DNA from 4 places in the Azonexus sp. GW821-FHT04F04 genome. Region 4 is predicted to be linked to each of the others. Evidence: riboswitches for the same ligand, from Rfam matches in the RefSeq annotation. Region 4 holds a riboswitch; each other region holds the start of a gene.
The links. Region 4 has a riboswitch for cobalamin ahead of cobT (nicotinate-nucleotide--dimethylbenzimidazole phosphoribosyltransferase). Riboswitches for the same ligand answer to the same signal wherever they lie in the genome.
Positions count from the first base shown of each region.

Region 1: it holds a riboswitch for cobalamin, as region 4 does, so the genes downstream of both, AC07TV_RS14095 (ribonucleoside-diphosphate reductase subunit alpha) here and cobT (nicotinate-nucleotide--dimethylbenzimidazole phosphoribosyltransferase) in region 4, are expected to answer to the same signal.
Region 2: it holds a riboswitch for cobalamin, as region 4 does, so the genes downstream of both, AC07TV_RS01370 (TonB-dependent receptor domain-containing protein) here and cobT (nicotinate-nucleotide--dimethylbenzimidazole phosphoribosyltransferase) in region 4, are expected to answer to the same signal.
Region 3: it holds a riboswitch for cobalamin, as region 4 does, so the genes downstream of both, AC07TV_RS21035 (ribonucleoside-diphosphate reductase subunit alpha) here and cobT (nicotinate-nucleotide--dimethylbenzimidazole phosphoribosyltransferase) in region 4, are expected to answer to the same signal.

Region 1 covers NZ_JBWKSX010000007.1:19,982-24,163, reverse strand. The annotation lists gene AC07TV_RS14095 (ribonucleoside-diphosphate reductase subunit alpha) at 1-1,853, opposite strand, end outside; cobalamin riboswitch at 2,015-2,216, opposite strand; gene AC07TV_RS14090 (3'-5' exonuclease family protein) at 2,345-3,721, shown strand; gene AC07TV_RS14085 (CreA family protein) at 3,733-4,182, shown strand, end outside.
Region 2 covers NZ_JBWKSX010000001.1:282,425-286,606, forward strand. The annotation lists gene AC07TV_RS01365 (FecCD family ABC transporter permease) at 1-79, opposite strand, end outside; gene AC07TV_RS01370 (TonB-dependent receptor domain-containing protein) at 86-1,906, opposite strand; cobalamin riboswitch at 2,015-2,221, opposite strand; gene AC07TV_RS01375 (hypothetical protein) at 2,337-2,534, shown strand; gene AC07TV_RS01380 (cell division protein ZapA) at 2,536-2,871, shown strand; RNA gene ssrS (6S RNA) at 2,905-3,083, shown strand; gene AC07TV_RS01390 (EVE domain-containing protein) at 3,127-3,579, shown strand; gene AC07TV_RS01395 (sulfite exporter TauE/SafE family protein) at 3,576-4,182, shown strand, end outside.
Region 3 covers NZ_JBWKSX010000016.1:6,320-10,501, reverse strand. The annotation lists gene AC07TV_RS21035 (ribonucleoside-diphosphate reductase subunit alpha) at 1-2,079, opposite strand, end outside; cobalamin riboswitch at 2,252-2,453, opposite strand; gene AC07TV_RS21030 (heavy metal sensor histidine kinase) at 2,690-4,105, opposite strand; gene AC07TV_RS21025 (heavy metal response regulator transcription factor) at 4,102-4,182, opposite strand, start outside.
Region 4 covers NZ_JBWKSX010000008.1:125,192-129,373, forward strand. The annotation lists gene AC07TV_RS15870 (cobyric acid synthase) at 1-954, shown strand, start outside; gene AC07TV_RS15875 (Pvc16 family protein) at 930-1,355, opposite strand; gene cobU (bifunctional adenosylcobinamide kinase/adenosylcobinamide-phosphate guanylyltransferase) at 1,410-1,976, opposite strand; cobalamin riboswitch at 2,005-2,182, shown strand; gene cobT (nicotinate-nucleotide--dimethylbenzimidazole phosphoribosyltransferase) at 2,263-3,315, shown strand; gene AC07TV_RS15890 (adenosylcobinamide-GDP ribazoletransferase) at 3,312-4,067, shown strand.

The sequences.
Region 1 (4,182 bases), on a different contig from region 4:
TCGACGACGTTGTCGAGCATGCGCAAAGCGGTGCTCACGGTGCGGGCCAGCTTGGCCTGATCCAAGGCGCCGTCCTTCAGATGCGCCAGCAGATTGACGGAGCCAAGGTTGCAGACGGCGGTTTCCTCGTCCGAGGTATTGAGCGTGATCTCGGTGCACAGGTTGCTCGAATGCACGACGCCGCAGTGCTGCTGCGGCGAGCGCAGGTTGCAGGCATCCTTGAAAGTGATCCACGGATGGCCGGTTTCGAACAGCATGGTCAGCATCTTGCGCCACAGCTGGACGGCGGGGATTTTCTTGTGCAGCTTGAGCCGGCCGGCGGCGGCCTGCACCTCGTAGCCGACGTAGGCCACCTCGAACTCGGCGCCGAATTTTTCGTGAAGATCGGGTACATCGACCGGTGAAAACAACGTCCATTCGGCGTTGTCCATCACCCGTTTCATGAACAGGTCGGGAATCCAGTTGGCCGTGTTCATGTCGTGCGTACGGCGGCGCTCGTCGCCGGTGTTCTTGCGCAAGTCGAGGAATTCCTCGATGTCGAGGTGCCAGGTTTCGAGATAGGCGCAGACGGCGCCTTTGCGCTTGCCGCCCTGGTTCACGGCGACCGCCGTGTCATTGACCACTTTCAGGAAAGGAATAACGCCCTGACTCTGGCCGTTGGTGCCCTTGATCCGGCTGCCCAGAGAGCGCACCGGCGTCCAGTCGTTGCCGAGGCCGCCGGCGTATTTCTGCAACAGCGCGTTTTCCTTGATGCTCTGGTAGATGCCGTCGAGATCGTCGGCGACGGTGGTCAGGTAGCACGACGACAGCTGCGAATGCAGCGTGCCGCTGTTGAACAGCGTCGGCGTCGAGCACATGAAATCGAAGCTGGAAATCAGGTCGTAGAACTCGATGGCGCGGGCTTCGCGGTCGATTTCGTTGAGCGCCAGGCCCATCGCGACGCGCATGAAGAAAATCTGCGGCAGTTCGATGCGGCGTCCTTCGATGTGCAGGAAATAGCGGTCATACAGCGTCTGTAGCCCAAGGTAGCCAAACTGCAGGTCGCGTTCCGGCTTGAGCGCGGCGGCCAGACGCAGCAGGTCGAAGCTGGCGAGGCGCGGGTCGAGCAACTCCGCGGCGATGCCCTGCTTGATGAAATTTGGCAAATATTCCGGGTTGACCGTGGCAAGCTCATCCAGCTTCACCGGCCGGCCGAGCACTTCGCGCCCCAGGCTGGCCAGCAACAGGCGGGCGGTGACCTGGTTGTAGGCTGGCTCGCGCTCGATCAGGGTGCGCGCGGCAAGGATCAGCGCCTGGTAAACGTCGGCCAGCGGCACCCCGTCGTAGAGATTTTTCAGGGCGCTATCAAAGATGGTTTTACCCGAAACCACGTCGCCAAGCCCGAAGCAGGCAGCTTCGCAATTCCTGAGCAGCAAGGCGCGATCAAGCGGCTGACGCACGCCGTTATCGAGCACATGGAGTTCGATAACAGCGGGCTCGTCCCCATGGCTGGCCGCCCGCTCACCGGCGCGGCGCTCGCGGTAAAGCACGTAGGCGCGGGCCACGTCATGCTCGCCAGCGCGCATCAACGCCAGTTCAACCTGATCCTGGATGTCCTCGATATGCACCGTGCCGCCGTCGGGCAGGCGGCGGGTCAGCGAATTGACCACCGTCTGCGTCAGGCGGGCGACGACCTCGCGCAGACGCGACGACACCGCGCTCTGGCTGCCCTCGACAGCAAGAAAGGCCTTGCTCAGCGCGACGGCGATCTTGTCGGCGTCGAAGGCAACGAGCGCGCCGTTGCGGCGGATGACTTGCAGAGCAGCAACCGCGAAGGCGTTAGCGGCTGAAAGAGACTGGACATTGGATGGCAAGGCGATTCTCCGTATCGGGGGGCGGAGAACCGAGTGCGTAACCGGCCGGCGCACGCGGACCAGCGCTGCGGAGACAAACCCGGCAACGACTGGACACGACGGACAAACAGCAATGGACCACGCAAAAAACCTCTCGTCAGGGACACCCCGCCCCAAAAACATGAAAGAAATTTGTCGTGGCAGGTCTCCTGGCTCTCGGTTCATTGCGTTTCACCCGCCTTCCCGGACGCATCCAGTGGCATGTGTTGGCGAAACGCTCGCCGATTACAGTTGCGGGGGCAGCCCCGGAATTCAGACCTTGCGGCCTGGCACCGGATTCCCGTTTTAATCCCCTGAAAGGGAACCATCAACAGCGCCGAGTCTAACGACGACGCATGCCATGGTCAACACCGGAACACTAAATAAGGCCTCAGTACTCACACCAGACACTACCGGTAGTGTTTTTTACCGGAACAGACGCCAGAGGATGCCGTCCGTGAGAAAATCCGTCCATGCGACCCCTAGCCTTCGTAGACCTCGAAACCACCGGCGCCACCGCCACCCATGACCGCATCACCGAAATCGGTATTGTCGAAGTCGATGCCGACGGTTCCGTGCGCGAATGGCAGCAGCTGGTCAATCCCGGCATGCGGATTCCGCCTTTCATCGAGCAACTGACCGGTATCAGCAACGACATGGTGGCCGATGCGCCGCCGTTCGAGGCTGTCGCCGCCGAAACCATGAAGCGCCTCGAAGGCCGGCTGTTCATTGCCCACAACGCGCGTTTCGACTATGGCTTTCTCAAGAACGAGTTCAAGCGCCTCGGCATCACGTTTCGCGCCTCGGTGTTGTGCACCGTCAAGCTGTCGCGCACCTTGTTTCCCGAGCACAAGCGGCACAATCTCGACAGCCTGATCGAGCGTCATGACCTGCAGGCCGAGGCCCGGCACCGGGCGCTGGCCGACGCGCAACTGATCCACCAGTTTTGGCAAAAAATCCACGTCGACCGCAGCATTCACGACATCGAAGCCGCGCTCAAGGCGCAGAACGCCCACCCCAGCCTGCCACCGCATCTCGACGCCGGGATCATCGATGAATTGCCCGAAGGCCCCGGCGTTTATCTGTTTTACGGTGAAAACAATCTGCCGCTCTATGTCGGCAAGGCCAAGGACATCCGCCAGCGCGTGCTCTCGCATTTTGCTGGCGACCACAGCGCTGCCAAGGAAATGGAACTCGCCCAGCAGGTCAAGCGCATCGACTGGGTCGAAACGGCTGGTGAAATTGGCGCGCTGCTCAAGGAATCGGCGCTGGTCAAGCAATTGCAGCCAAGTCACAACCGCCAATTGCGCAAGAACGACGAGGCCTGCACATGGACGCTGGTCGACGAGGGCGAAGGCTGGCTGCGCCCGCAACTCATGGCCCTGGCCGATATCGATGCCGGCCTGACCAGTGCCTGCTACGGCCTGTTCAAGACCACAAAAGAAGCCAACAAGGTGCTGCAAGCACTGGCCCAGTCGCACAATCTGTGCGATGTGCTGCTCGGGCTGGAAAAAGTAAAACCCGGCAAACCGTGCTTCGGCCACCAGATCCGCCGTTGCAAGGGGGCCTGCATTGGCGCCGAACCCTACGCCAAACATACAGTTCGTCTGATCTCGGCGCTCGTCGGCCTCAAGCTCGTCGCCTGGCCCTTCGCCGGCCCGGGGCTGTTTCGCGAGGGCGACCAAATCCACCTGATCGAAGGCTGGCGCTACCTCGGCAGCGCCGCCTCGGACGAAGAACTGCACGCCCTGCTCGACAGCCCGCGCCCGGCCTTTGACCGCGACATCTACAAAATCCTCACAAAATACGTCGGCAAGCTGATTCCGTTATCATCGAGCCGACCATCCTGAACGGAACCATCATGAAAACCGCCGCCCTTGTTATCGCCACCCTCTCGGCTTTCTCCCTGCCCACCGTCGCCGAAGAAATCGGCTGCTCGACAACGACCTGGAAACTGATCGGAGCCAATCACCGGGTCTGCATTTACGCCTACGACGACCCGAAGATTCCCGGTGTGACCTGCCACGTCAGCCAGGCCCGCACCGGTGGCGTCAAGGGCAGCTTCGGGCTGGCCGAAGATCCGTCGCAGTTCTCGCTGGCCTGCCGCCAGATCGGCCCGATCACCCTGCCCCCCAAGCTGTCGGAAGACGAAATCGTGTTCAGCAACGACACCTCGATTTTCTTCAAGGAAACCGATGTCCATCGCTTCTTCGACCACAAGCGCAACGTCCTGATTTACATGGCGATCAGCCGCAAGATCATCGAAGGCGCCCCGGCCAATGCCATCTCGACCGTGCCGATCCAGCCGTGG
Region 2 (4,182 bases), on a different contig from region 4:
TCAACGCCAGCCCGATACTCGCCACGGCCAGAAGGCCGAGGCTGGCGAGAATCAGGAAGGCGCGGTGACGGGTGGGCATGAATTGTTACTTCGGACTGTAGCGGATACCGACGAAGGCGTTCATGCCCGGCGTGGCATAGGTGTCGGCCAACACGTACTCTCGGTCGAACAGATTGTTGACCCGGGCGAAAACCGACCAGTCCTTGGCAAATCGATAGGCTCCATAGAGGTTGGTGAGCGAATAACCGCCCAACTTCTTGGCCGGCTGGCCGAAAGGATAATCCATGCGGTCGTCGCTGACCTGTTCCTCGACGCGCCATTCCCAGGCGCCATGCGTTTTGCCGATGGCTGCGGCGACGCGATTCTGCGCGCGGCGGGCCAGACGAAGATCGGTGTCCAGATCCTTGGCGTCCAGATAGTCGTAACTGGCCTGAACGTTGAGGCCGGCAAGCACGCCCTCGTAGGCCAGGGTGATGCCTTCCAGTCGCGCGCTGCCGACGTTGCTCGGCGTATTGGTCCACACGATCAGGTTTTCGACGCGATTCAGATACCAGGTCAGCGAAACGTGCTGTGTACCGGTTTCGAAATGCAAGGCCGCTTCGCGGTTGCGGGCATTTTCCGGCACAAGGTTGGGGTTGCCGTGATAGCCAAAACTCAGGGGGTAGTAGAGGTCGTTGAAGGTCGGTGCCTTGAAGGCGGTGCCGTAACCCACGTTGGCACGCCAGTTGCGCGAGAAGCGATAGCCGTAGGCCAGCGAGCCGGTCGTCTTTTCGCCGAACTGCGAATTGTCGTCGCGGCGCAGGTTGGCCTGCAGGCGGTGCGCTTCGTAGCCAAACGTCCAGCCACCGAGCAGGGAATTGTTGGTTCGTTCGCGGACGGCGTAGGCGGCCGTGGTGTCGACCTCCTGTTCCAGGCGCTCGGCGGCGAGCAGGAAATTGCCAAACCGGGTGCGCAGATCGTTTTGCCAGGAATATTGGCGCTGATCAGTCCGGAAATTGCTGTTTCGCAACCCGTTCTTGATGTCATCGGAATCATCGGCGCTCGTCCCGACAGTGACCGTGCTGGTCCAGTTTTCAGTCAGCGCGTTTTTTATGAACGCATTCATGCTGCTCACGCTGTTCCGGTTACGCCAGTCGACCGTTGCGCCGCTGCCGTCGTACTTGCTTTCCCCGTCGCTGTAAAAGAAATTGATGCCGGCTTCATGGCCCTTGGCAAAGCTGTAGGCCAGCCGGCCGCTCAGGCTGTTCATCCAGAAACCGTCGCGATCCTTGTTGGCTGTGGCGGTCCACGGCTTGCTGTTGAAACCGGCAGTCGAATGGGTGGCCGCATTCAGTGCGTAACGCCAGCCGTTCTGCGCGCCAGAAAATCCACCGGAGGCCGAGGCGGTATCGTAAGAGCCAGCGCCCACTTCGCCATAAAAGCGGAGAGGTCCGTCACTTTGGCGAGTGAATACCTGAATGACCCCGCCGATGGCATCGCTGCCATAGAGCGATGAGGCCGGGCCGCGGACGATTTCGATACGCTCGATCTGGCTAGCTGGGATGCGATTCCATGAAGCGCTGCCCGAAGTGGCCGATCCCATGCGCATGCCATCCACCAGCAGCAACACATGGGCGCCGCTTGTGCCGCGCATGTACAGCGATGAGCTGGCACCGAAGCTGCCGTTGACCGAAAATTCGATGCCCGGTTGCCGCGACAGAATTTCTTCGAGGCTCGATTGGCCGGCCGCATCAATGGTTTCGCGTTCGATCACGGAAACATCCGACAACTGTTCCGCGACGCGCATTTCCTGACGCGTTGCAGTGATCAGAATGGGGTCAAGTGCGGCGAGCTGGTCGACGGCGAAAGCCGCAGGGGCAAAAGACAAGGCCAGCAGCGCGGCCATTGGTTTCAAACGTGGATACATGGTTTTCCTTTTCCCGGCGGGCGTCCCCGCATGCCGGAAGAGCATTGAAAAGGAAGTGCGAGGGGAGAAGGGCTGGTTGCGTTAACCCGCACCACACCCCCGTGGCACTTCCGCTTTTTGTCTCAGGCCGGTATCCGGGCTCACAAGTCTTGACGTATCGCCTTCCCAGGTTGGCACCCAGTGGCATGTTGATACGCCCGCACTTGCTTACCGTTGCGGGGGCAGCAGCGGATTTGTCTCGTTGGAGACGCACCGCTTTCCCGTTTAACTGCGTTTGGAGAAACCTTACGCAGCACCTGACACGGCGCGCATTCTACATTCATTCGTGCTGCAGCGCATCAGGCGGCATGCTGGTGTTTGCTATAAACCACTTTTAGAATAATGGCTTAGTCCTTGACCACGCGGCGTTTTTCCCTCTATAGTTCGTCGCATGAATGTGGAACTCGAAACGCTAGAAGCCAAAATCGAACAGGTTGTCGCACTGGTTCATCAGTTGCGCGCCGAGAATGAGGTTTTGAAGAACCAGATGACCGCGGCCGAGGCTGAACGGCTGCATCTGCGGCAGACGATGACGGTCGCCCGCGAGCGACTTGAAGGTCTGATGGACAAGATTCCCGAGGATGTCTGAGATGAGTGGCGAGCCGAATTTCCTCGACGTCAAGATCATGGGTCGCGAATACCGCGTCGCCTGCACGCCAGAAGAGCGTGATGCCCTGCTCTCGGCGGTTGATCTGGTCGACAACAAAATGCGTGACATCGCGCAGCGCACCAAGAACACCATCGCCGAACGCGTCGCCGTCATGGCTGCCCTGAACATTGCCCACGAGCACCTTTCCGGGGCTGCCGGCGGGGCTGGAAAAGAGTTCTCGGAAGCAGTTGATACTTCCGAAACGAAGCGTAGAATCGGTGACATGGGAGCACGACTTGATGCCGTGCTTGCGCCCCAGCAGCAACTGGACCTGTAGTCGGTTCTGCTGACCCCGGCGCCGCCCGCCGAGCGTCCCCTGCGGTGTTTGTTAAGGCCATACATTCCTTGAACCAATGCTAATTGGCATCGGTTGCGGACCATCAATCCGCTGTTGTGCGCGCTCCCAGTGAGCGTGCCTGATGCGGAAGGAATGCGACCACTCTGGACCCAGGTTCAGGATGCCGGCCTGACGGCACTTGCGGGGGCCTTTTTTTTGCCCTCGAAATTACCTGAACGCATGCAATATTGGCTGATGAAATCGGAGCCGGACGAGGTTTCCATCGACGACCTCGCTGGCGCGCCGGGACAGGCGTTTCCGTGGTTCGGTGTACGCAACTATCAGGCGCGAAATTTCATGCGCGATGCGATGCAGGTCGGTGACCTTGCCTTCTTTTACCACTCCAGTTGCGCCGAACCGGGCATTGCCGGCATTTGCGAAGTATGTTCCGAGCCTTATCCGGACGAGACGCAGTTTGCTACGGTCAACCGGTATTTTGACCCAAAATCGAAACCGGAAAATCCGCGCTGGTGGCTGCGCGATGTCCGGTTCGTCAGCAAGTCGCACCTGATTCCGCTGGCCAAACTGCGCGGTTATCCGGAGCTTGCCAACATGCGCCTCCTTGCCCGCGGCAACCGCCTGTCGATCATGCCGGTCACGCCCGACGAGTGGGCATTCATCAACCGTCTCATGGCAGATAACTCATGACAATCTGGTGGCTGGCCTATCCCCTGCTGGGAATCTTCGGCGGCTTCGTTGCCGGTCTGTTCGGCGTTGGCGGCGGGCTGACCCTCGTCCCGTTCATGTACATGCTGTTCGTCGCCCAGAACTTCCCGCCGGAGCATGTCATGCATCTGGCGCTCGGTACCTCGATGGCGACCATCGTTTTCACGTCCATTTCCAGCATGCGCGCCCACCATGCGCATGGCGCGGTGCGTTGGGATGTTGTCCGCAATCTGGCGCCGGGTCTGGTGCTTGGGACTTTTGCTGGCTCGCTGGTCGCTGGTCAGGTGCCGACCGGGCCGATGACGGTGATTTTTGTCGTCATCGTTTATTACGCCTCGATCCAGATGATCCTCGATTTCAAGCCGCAAGCCCACCGGCAACTGCCCGGACCGGCCGGATTGTTTGCTGTCGGGGGCGCTATTGGGGGCGTGTCGAGTCTGGTTGCTGCGGGGGGCGGTTTTCTATCGGTGCCGTTCATGCTGTTCTGTAATGTTGCCATCCACTCGGCGGTTGGCACCTCGTCGGCGCTCGGTTTTCCGATTGCCCTGGCTGGCGCCATCGGCTACATCGTTGCTGGTTGGAGTG
Region 3 (4,182 bases), on a different contig from region 4:
GCCGGGGTAGCTCGAATAGCGGCCGCGCTCGCGGGCCAGTTCGGTCGATGCCCCGTAGGCGTGGTAGCAGACGGCTTCCATGGTCCGGTCGGCAAATTCGACGGCTTCCGGCGACGCGTAAGGCAGGCCGAGTTCGTACAGGCAATCGGCGAAACCCATGATACCGAGGCCGACCGGCCGGTGGCGGAGGTTGGCGTTGCGTGCCTTGGGCGTCGCGTAGAAATTGATATCGACGACGTTGTCGAGCATGCGCAAGGCGGTCTGCACGGTGCGCGCCAGCTTGGCCTGGTCGAGGGCGCCATCCTTGAGGTGGGCCAGCAGATTGACCGAGCCGAGATTGCAGACGGCGGTTTCCTCGTCCGAAGTGTTCAGCGTGATCTCGGTGCACAGGTTGGACGAATGCACGACGCCGACGTGCTGCTGCGGCGAGCGCAGGTTGCAGGCATCCTTGAAGGTGATCCAGGGATGCCCGGTCTCGAACAGCATGGTCAGCATCTTGCGCCAGAGCTGGACGGCGGGCAGCTTCTTGTGCAGCTTCAGTTTCCCGGCGGCAGCCTTGGCTTCATAGGCGACATACGCCGCTTCGAATTCGGCGCCGAACTTTTCATGCAGATCGGGCACATCGACCGGCGAGAACAGCGTCCATTCGCCGTGGTCGATAACCCGCTTCATGAACAGGTCGGGAATCCAGTTGGCGGTATTCATGTCGTGGGTGCGGCGCCGCTCGTCGCCAGTGTTCTTGCGCAGGTCGAGGAATTCCTCGATGTCGAGGTGCCAGGTTTCAAGATAGGCGCAGACCGCGCCTTTGCGCTTGCCGCCCTGGTTGACCGCGACCGCCGTGTCATTAACCACCTTGAGAAAGGGAATGACGCCCTGGCTCTGGCCGTTGGTGCCCTTGATCCGGCTGCCCAGCGAGCGCACCGGCGTCCAGTCGTTGCCCAGGCCACCGGCGTATTTCTGCAGCAGGGCGTTTTCCTTGATCGACTGGTAGATGCCTTCGAGATCGTCGGCCACCGTGGTCAGGTAGCACGACGATAGCTGCGAATGCAGCGTGCCGCTGTTGAACAACGTCGGCGTCGAGCACATGAAATCGAAGCTGGAAATCAGGTCGTAGAACTCGATGGCGCGGGCTTCGCGGTCGATTTCGTTCAAGGCCAGGCCCATCGCGACGCGCATGAAAAAAATCTGCGGCAGTTCGATGCGACGGCCGTCGATGTGCAGGAAATAACGGTCGTACAGCGTCTGCAGGCCGAGGTAGCCGAATTGCAGGTCGCGCTCGGGCTTCAGGGCGGTAGCCAGGCGCGGCAAATCGAAGGAGGCGAGGCGCGGGTCGAGCAGTTCGGCTTCGATGCCCTGGGCGATGAAATTGGGCAAATATTCGCTGTTGACAGCAGCAATCTCGCTCAACGACCGCGCTTCGCCGAGCACTTCGCGGCCAAGGCTGGCCAGCAGCAGGCGCGCCGTCACCTGGTTGTAGGCCGGCTCGCGTTCGATCAGGGTGCGCGCGGCGAGGATCAGCGCCTGGTGCACGTCAGCCAGCGGCACGCCGTCGTAAAGGTTGCGGATGGCGCTGTCGAGCACCCGTTCGGCATCCACCGCACTGCCCAGCCCGGCGCAGGCATCGGCGCACAGGCCGGCCAGTTCGGCGCGGTCGAGCGGCCGGCGCTGGCCGCCATCCAGAACGTGGATCAGCGGCGCGCCGGCCAGCGGCTGGGCGACCGAACGCTCGCTGGCCCGCCGTTCGCGGTAGAGCACGTAGGCCCGCGCCACGTCGTGCTCGCCGGAGCGCATCAGGGCCAGTTCGACCTGGTCCTGGATGTCCTCGATATGCACCGTGCCGCCATCCGGCATCCGCCGGGTCAGCGAACGGACGACCGCCTGCGTCAGGTGGGCCACGACGTCGCGCACCCGTGACGAGACGGCACTCTGGCTGCCTTCGACGGCGAGAAAGGCCTTGGTCAGCGCGACGGCGATCTTGTCGGCATCGAAGGCGACGACCGCGCCGTTGCGGCGGATGACTTGCAGGGCGGCGGCGGCGATTTCGCTGCCGGTGGATAAGCTCAGGACATTGGATGACAAGGCGATTCTCCGTATCGGGGGGCGGAGAATCGACGAGGCGCCCGGCCGCCAATCGGCGCGACCGACCGCAGCGCCCGCGGGCAGCAACCCGTGGTCGAATCGGTCAGGCGAACGAACGGCAAGAAAGACACGCAATAAACCTCTCGTCAGGGACACCCCGCCCCAAAACCATGAAAGAAAGTTCGTTGCGGCAGGTCTCCTGGCTCTCGGTTCAGCGCGCTCCACCTACCTTCCCGGACGCATCCAGTGGCATGTGTTGGCGAAGCGCTCGCCGATTACAGTTGCGGGGGCAGCCCCGGAATTCAGACCTTGCGGCCTGGCACCGGATTCCCGTTTTAATCCCCTTGCGGGGAACCTTCAACGGCTCGAAGTCTAGTTGGGGCATATCGGATATGTCAAGCGCGCGACCACTACATTTAGTACTCGAATACAAAAACACCACTACATGTAGTGGAGTTTCGAGGGCTTCGGCGAGTCAATTTGCAGGCTTGTTGCTCGTATCACTTCGGCTTGATTGCTCGGCATTGATTCTGTTGTGTTCGATTTTTCCTGGTTCCGATTTTTTCTCAACATGGCCTTGCAAAGGCGATCAGCATCTTTCCGTACCTCGCTAAGCAATTTGACTTTCAACTCCCGCAGGTAACGACAAGGTGAATTTCGTCATACCCTCCGTCGAGCTTACAGTGATGTCCCCGCCATGTGCAGCCAAGATAGAACGCGTGATTGCCAGCCCCAAGCCAGAACCCTCGGTTGTCCGCTGGCGAGAGCTATCAGCACGGTAAAAACGATCAAACAAGCGAGGCAAGTGCTCGGCTGGAATACTTGGCCCGGTGTTTTCAACGGCCAATTGAACCACCTCGTCGCGATGCATTTCGATTGCTACCGTTACCGTTCCACCGACCGGGGTATAGCGCAGCGCATTGGAGAGCAGATTGCTGATTGCCCGGCGCAGCATCAGACGGTCACCGGATACGGTGCCGTGCCCAACGACCGACAGGCGAATTTCCTTTTCCTCGGCCAGCAACCCGTAGAACTCCATCAATTCCGCAACCTCGTCGGCAAGTTCGAGTCGCTCCTGATGCGGGATGAGTTGCTTGTTCTCGGCCTTGGCCAGGAAAAGCATGTCGGCGATCGTCCGCGACAAGCGCTCGAACTCTTCGGCGTTGGACGCCAGAATGTCCCGATATTCGTCGGCCGATCTGGCGCGCGACAGCGTGACCTGGGTTTGGGTCAGCAAGTTGCTGACCGGCGTTCTCAGTTCATGGGCAAGGTCTGACGAGAAGTCCGACAGGCGCTGAAAGGACTCTTCCAGCCGCGACAGCATGTCGTTCAGGGTGCTCGCCAAGTCGCCCAGTTCAAGGGGAATAGCCTCGACTGGCAGACGGGTGTGCAACCGGTTGGCGGTGATCGCGGCAGCTTGACGCTTGATCGTCTGCAGCGGTGCCAGTCCGCGCCGGACGACAAACCATCCGAGCAGGCCCATGGCCAGCGTGGCCAGCAGCATGAACACCCACAGGGTTTGCCGGAAAGCGCCCATGAAATGTTCGTGATGCGATATTTCGGTGGCCACCACGACGGTATACGAGGATCCGGCCTGGCCTCCGGACGTCAAAGTGGCCGAAATGCCCCGCCATGGGAGACCATCGTCGGCGACCCATTTGATCGGGCGTCCACTACCGGTCGCCAGTCGATCGCTGAGCAATTCAGTGGGCAGAACAAGCCCTACATGGGCATCCAAGCGTTGCCGATTAGGTCCGACTACGGCAATGACCAAACCGTGATGCCCAGTCAAAGCCTCATCCAACTGTTTTGCCAGCGTCTCGCCACTTGGCGTGGCCAGCGCTTTCTCAAGAACATGCTTGGCCAACTCCATTTTGCCGGCCAGCACCTCGATGTCCTGCTCTTCGAAGTGTTGTTCCACCGAGCGCCCGATCAGCAACCCAAGCAGGAACAGCACGAATACCGACGCCAATGCAAACCACAAGGTTAGGTGAAGCGTCAGTGATCGACTCTGTGTTTGACTCAATCGGTAATCTCCAAAACGTAGCCCATGCCCCTGACCGTGCGCACCAGCTTCGGTTCGAAGCCTTCGTCAATCTTGAC
Region 4 (4,182 bases):
CTGCTGTCGCCGACCGAGCAGGCGCGGGTCAAGGGCTTCGTCATCAACCGTTTTCGCGGCGACATCGCGCTGCTTGAATCGGGCCTGACCTGGCTGGAAGAGCGGACCGGCAAGCCGGTTCTCGGTGTTTTGCCTTATTTGCACGGCCTGATGCTCGATGCCGAGGACGCCATCGCGACTGCCACGGTCGACCGGGAAAAAACGCCAAAATTGAAAGTCATCGCGCCGGCTTACCCGCGTGTTTCCAACCACAACGACCTTGACCCATTACGCCTGCACCCGGAAGTCGATTTCCGCTGGATCGGCCCGGGCGAAACGGCGCCGGCGGCCGACCTGATCGTTCTGCCCGGTTCCAAGGCTGTCCGTGCCGATATCGACTGGCTGCGCGAAAAGGGCTGGGCGGCGGCCATTCACAAGCATCTGCGTTATGGCGGCAAGGTGGTCGGCCTATGCGGCGGCTACCAGATGCTGGGCCAATTGATCCACGATCCGCAGGGGCTGGAAGGCCAGCCGGGCAGCACGCCGGGGCTGGGCGTGCTGGATGTGGAAACGACGCTCGAAGCCGAGAAGCAGCTACGAAATGTGAGTGGTCACTTGTCGCTTCCCGGCCAGCCAGCGATGACAGGCTACGAGATTCACCTCGGCGTGACGCGCGGCACCGGCTTGGCGCAAAGCGCCGTTCAGCTGGCGGATGGCGTGCCCGACGGTGCCATTTCCCCCGACAACCAGGTCTTCGCAACCTATTGTCACGGCGTTTTCGATCACCCGGAAGCGCTGACCGCCTTGCTCGCCTGGGCCGGCATGCAGGAAACCGAGCAGGTCGATTTCGCCGCCCGGCGCGAGGCCGATCTTGAACGTCTGGCCGACTCGGTCGAGGCCGCGCTGGATTGGAAAAAAATGGCCGATCTGCTTCCGGGCGGCTTTGAATCTCAGCCCGTCGAACGCAGCGTATAAGCCAGGCAAAGCCGTAGCGGGATAGCGGCGGCGGTGAACAGGTCGGTCAGTTCGCTGGTGCTCAGGGTGGCCGGCATGACGCTGACCCGACCGTTGCCAACCTCGAAAACCGGGGTTTCGAGCAGCGACCGGCGGGCGGACTCGAGGGCGCTGATCGTCTCGCCATCCAGATTGGTGCTGGCCAGCACGAGAAAATGAATGGCCGGGGCCGGGGCGCCGCTCAGCGGATCGTTGTCGGGCGTGCGCGGCAACGGTGTGCTGCGCACGCGGGTATCTTCTTCGATGCGCCAGGGCCAGATGTAAAGGCCCGCGGTGTCATCCGGCCGGCTGATGCGGACGGGCAGGGTGGCGTGTTTGGCGATGACTTCGCGCAAGGCGGTGAGGCGGGTGAAAAGGGGCATGGCGTTCTCCTGAACGTGCCGGGTGGCTGGTCAGGCTAGCACAGCGCAGCGTGGTTAGCCGGGCTGTTTGAGGCTCAGCGGCAATCCGGCGGCGACCAGCGTGACCTGATCGCAAACAGCCGCTACGCGCTGGTTGAGGCGACCCTGTTCGTCGGCGAACAACCGCGAGACGGGGTGCATGGGGACGATGCCCCAGCCGACTTCGTTGGAGACGAGGATGATGTGACCGGGCAATTGCGGCAGCAGGTCGATCAGCGCGGCGGTTTCTTCGCGGAACAGCGGGCAGTCGATCGCCTCGCCGGCTTCGGCCTGCGTCGCGGCTTTGCCGGCGAAGAGCAGGTTGGATAGCCACAGGGTCAGGCAATCGACCAGCAAGCAGGTGTCCGGGGCCGCCAGTTCGCGCAGGCGGGTGGCGAGGTACAGGGTTTCTTCAGTACAGCCCCACTCGGCCGGCCGGCGTTCGCGGTGGTGGGCGACGCGGCGGGCCATTTCGCCGTCGAGGGCCTGGGCGGTGGCGAGGTAGACGACTTTCAGGCCGCGTTTTTCGGCCGATTCGCGGGCGCGTTGTTCAGCCAAGAGGCTCTTGCCCGAGCGTGCGCCACCGAGGATCAGTTCTTTCATGGGCATGCATTGTCGGCGAACCGGCCGGTATAATCCACCCCGATTCGACGAAACGGAACCCGGTGCGAGTTAATTCTCAATTCCGGGGCGGGCCCGCCGCTGTAATCGGGGACGGATGCTGCAACAGGCCACTGGTGAAAACCGGGAAGGCGCAGCGCTCCGGCTGATCCGAAAGCCAGAAGACGTGTCGAATCCTCTTGGGAAGCCTGTGGACAGGGTTTCGCGGCAGCGTTTTGGCGAATTCGCCAGACGTCGTCGCGAGGCCCTCTTTCTTTTGGAGAATCGGATGCATTCGTTGGACTTCAAGATCACCGCCCCGGACCGGGGAATCGAAAATTCGCTCAAAAATCGCGTTGACCGCAAGACCAAGCCGCTCGGCGCGCTCGGTCTGCTCGAACGCACGGCCATCCAGATCGGCCTGATCCAGCAAAGGCTCGATCCGGAGTTCGGTCAGCCGCACCTGCTGGTTTTCGCCGGTGACCACGGCGCGGCCAGTGCTGGTGTCTCGGCCTACCCGCAGGATGTGACCTGGCAGATGGTCGAAAACTTCCTGGCTGGCGGCGCCGCGATCAACGTTTTCGCCCGCCAGAACGGCCTGCATCTGGCCATCATCGACGCCGGCGTGGCGCACGATTTCGGCAAACGTGCGGGGCTGATCGACGCCAAGATCGCCGCCGGCACGGCCAATTACATTGAAGAGCCGGCGATGACCGCCGAGCAATGCGCCCAGGCCATCGCCCGAGGTGCCGAAATCAGCCGCAATCTGTCGGCCAATGGCTGCAATGTCGTCGGCTTCGGCGAAATGGGTATCGGCAATACCGCCGCCGCCTCGCTGATCACCCACTGCCTGACCGGCCTGCCGCTCGCCGACTGCATCGGTCGCGGTACCGGGCTCGATGATGCCGGGCTGGCGCGCAAACAGGCGCTGCTCGAAAAGGCGCTCAACCGCTATCGCGCCGTCGGCGGCAGCAACGAGCCGCTGGCCGTGCTGGCCGAATTCGGCGGCTTCGAAATCGCCATGATGGTCGGCGCCATGCTCGGCGCTGCCGAAGCGAAGATGACCTTGCTCATCGATGGCTTCATCGTGGGCTCGGCGGCCCTGACCGCCACCCGGCTGGTCCCGGCGCTGGCCGAATACAGCGTGTTCTGCCACCGCTCGGCCGAAGCCGGCCACGCCGCCCAGTTGGCGGCGCTCGGTGCCGAACCCTTGCTCGACCTCGGCCTACGCCTCGGCGAAGGGACCGGTGCCGCGCTGGCCTTCCCGCTCGTTCAGGCCTCGGTCAATTTCCTCAATGAGATGGCCAGTTTTGAGTCAGCTGGCGTATCTGACAAAGCATGATCCGCCGCGAGCTGGCTACCTTCTTCGCCGCTCTCGGCTACTTCACCCGGCTGCCGGTGCCCGGCTGGGTCGGCTATTCGCCTGACGGGCTGGCCCGGGCGGCGCGCTATTTGCCGGCCATCGGCTTGCTCGTTGGCGGCGTCGGAGCGCTGGTTTTTTGGCTGGCCGGCCAAGTCTGGGTGCAGCCGGTGGCCGTCGTGCTTAGCATGATCGCCACCATCGCCCTGACTGGCGCCTTCCACGAGGACGGGTTGGGCGACACTGCTGACGGCCTCGGCGGTGGCTGGGACAAGGCGAAAATCCTGGCGATCATGAAGGATTCGCGGGTCGGCAGCTATGGCGTGATCGCCATCGTTCTCGCTCTGCTCGGCAAGTTCGCCTTGCTGTCGACGCTGCCGGCCGGGCAGGTGGTGGCGGCGCTCATCGCCGGCCACGCGGTTTCCCGCTTCTGCGCTATCAGCCTGATGGCAACCATGGATTACGCCCGTGACGACGAGACCAGCAAGGCCCGCCCGGTCGCCGCCCGGCTTGGCCTTGGCCCGCTCCTCTTTGCGCTGGTTTTCGCCGGCCTGCCGTTACTGCTCCTTGTGCCTGAGCCGGCGATGACCGCCATCGCCCTGGCCGCATTGGCCACCCTCTGGCTCGTCGCCAAATGTCGCCGCTGGCTTGGCGGCTATACAGGCGACTGCCTGGGGGCCGTGCAGCAACTGGCCGAAATCGCTTTCTACCTCGGCTTGGCTGCGTTTTTTTAGCGCCGCTACAGGGAAATGTGGCATTCCCAAGGTCAACCAGAAAAATTGCCCAAAATTGAAAGGCAGCCGGTGGCTGTCCATCGGCTGATTTGCCGTTAAGCTTCCGGCATCGCAC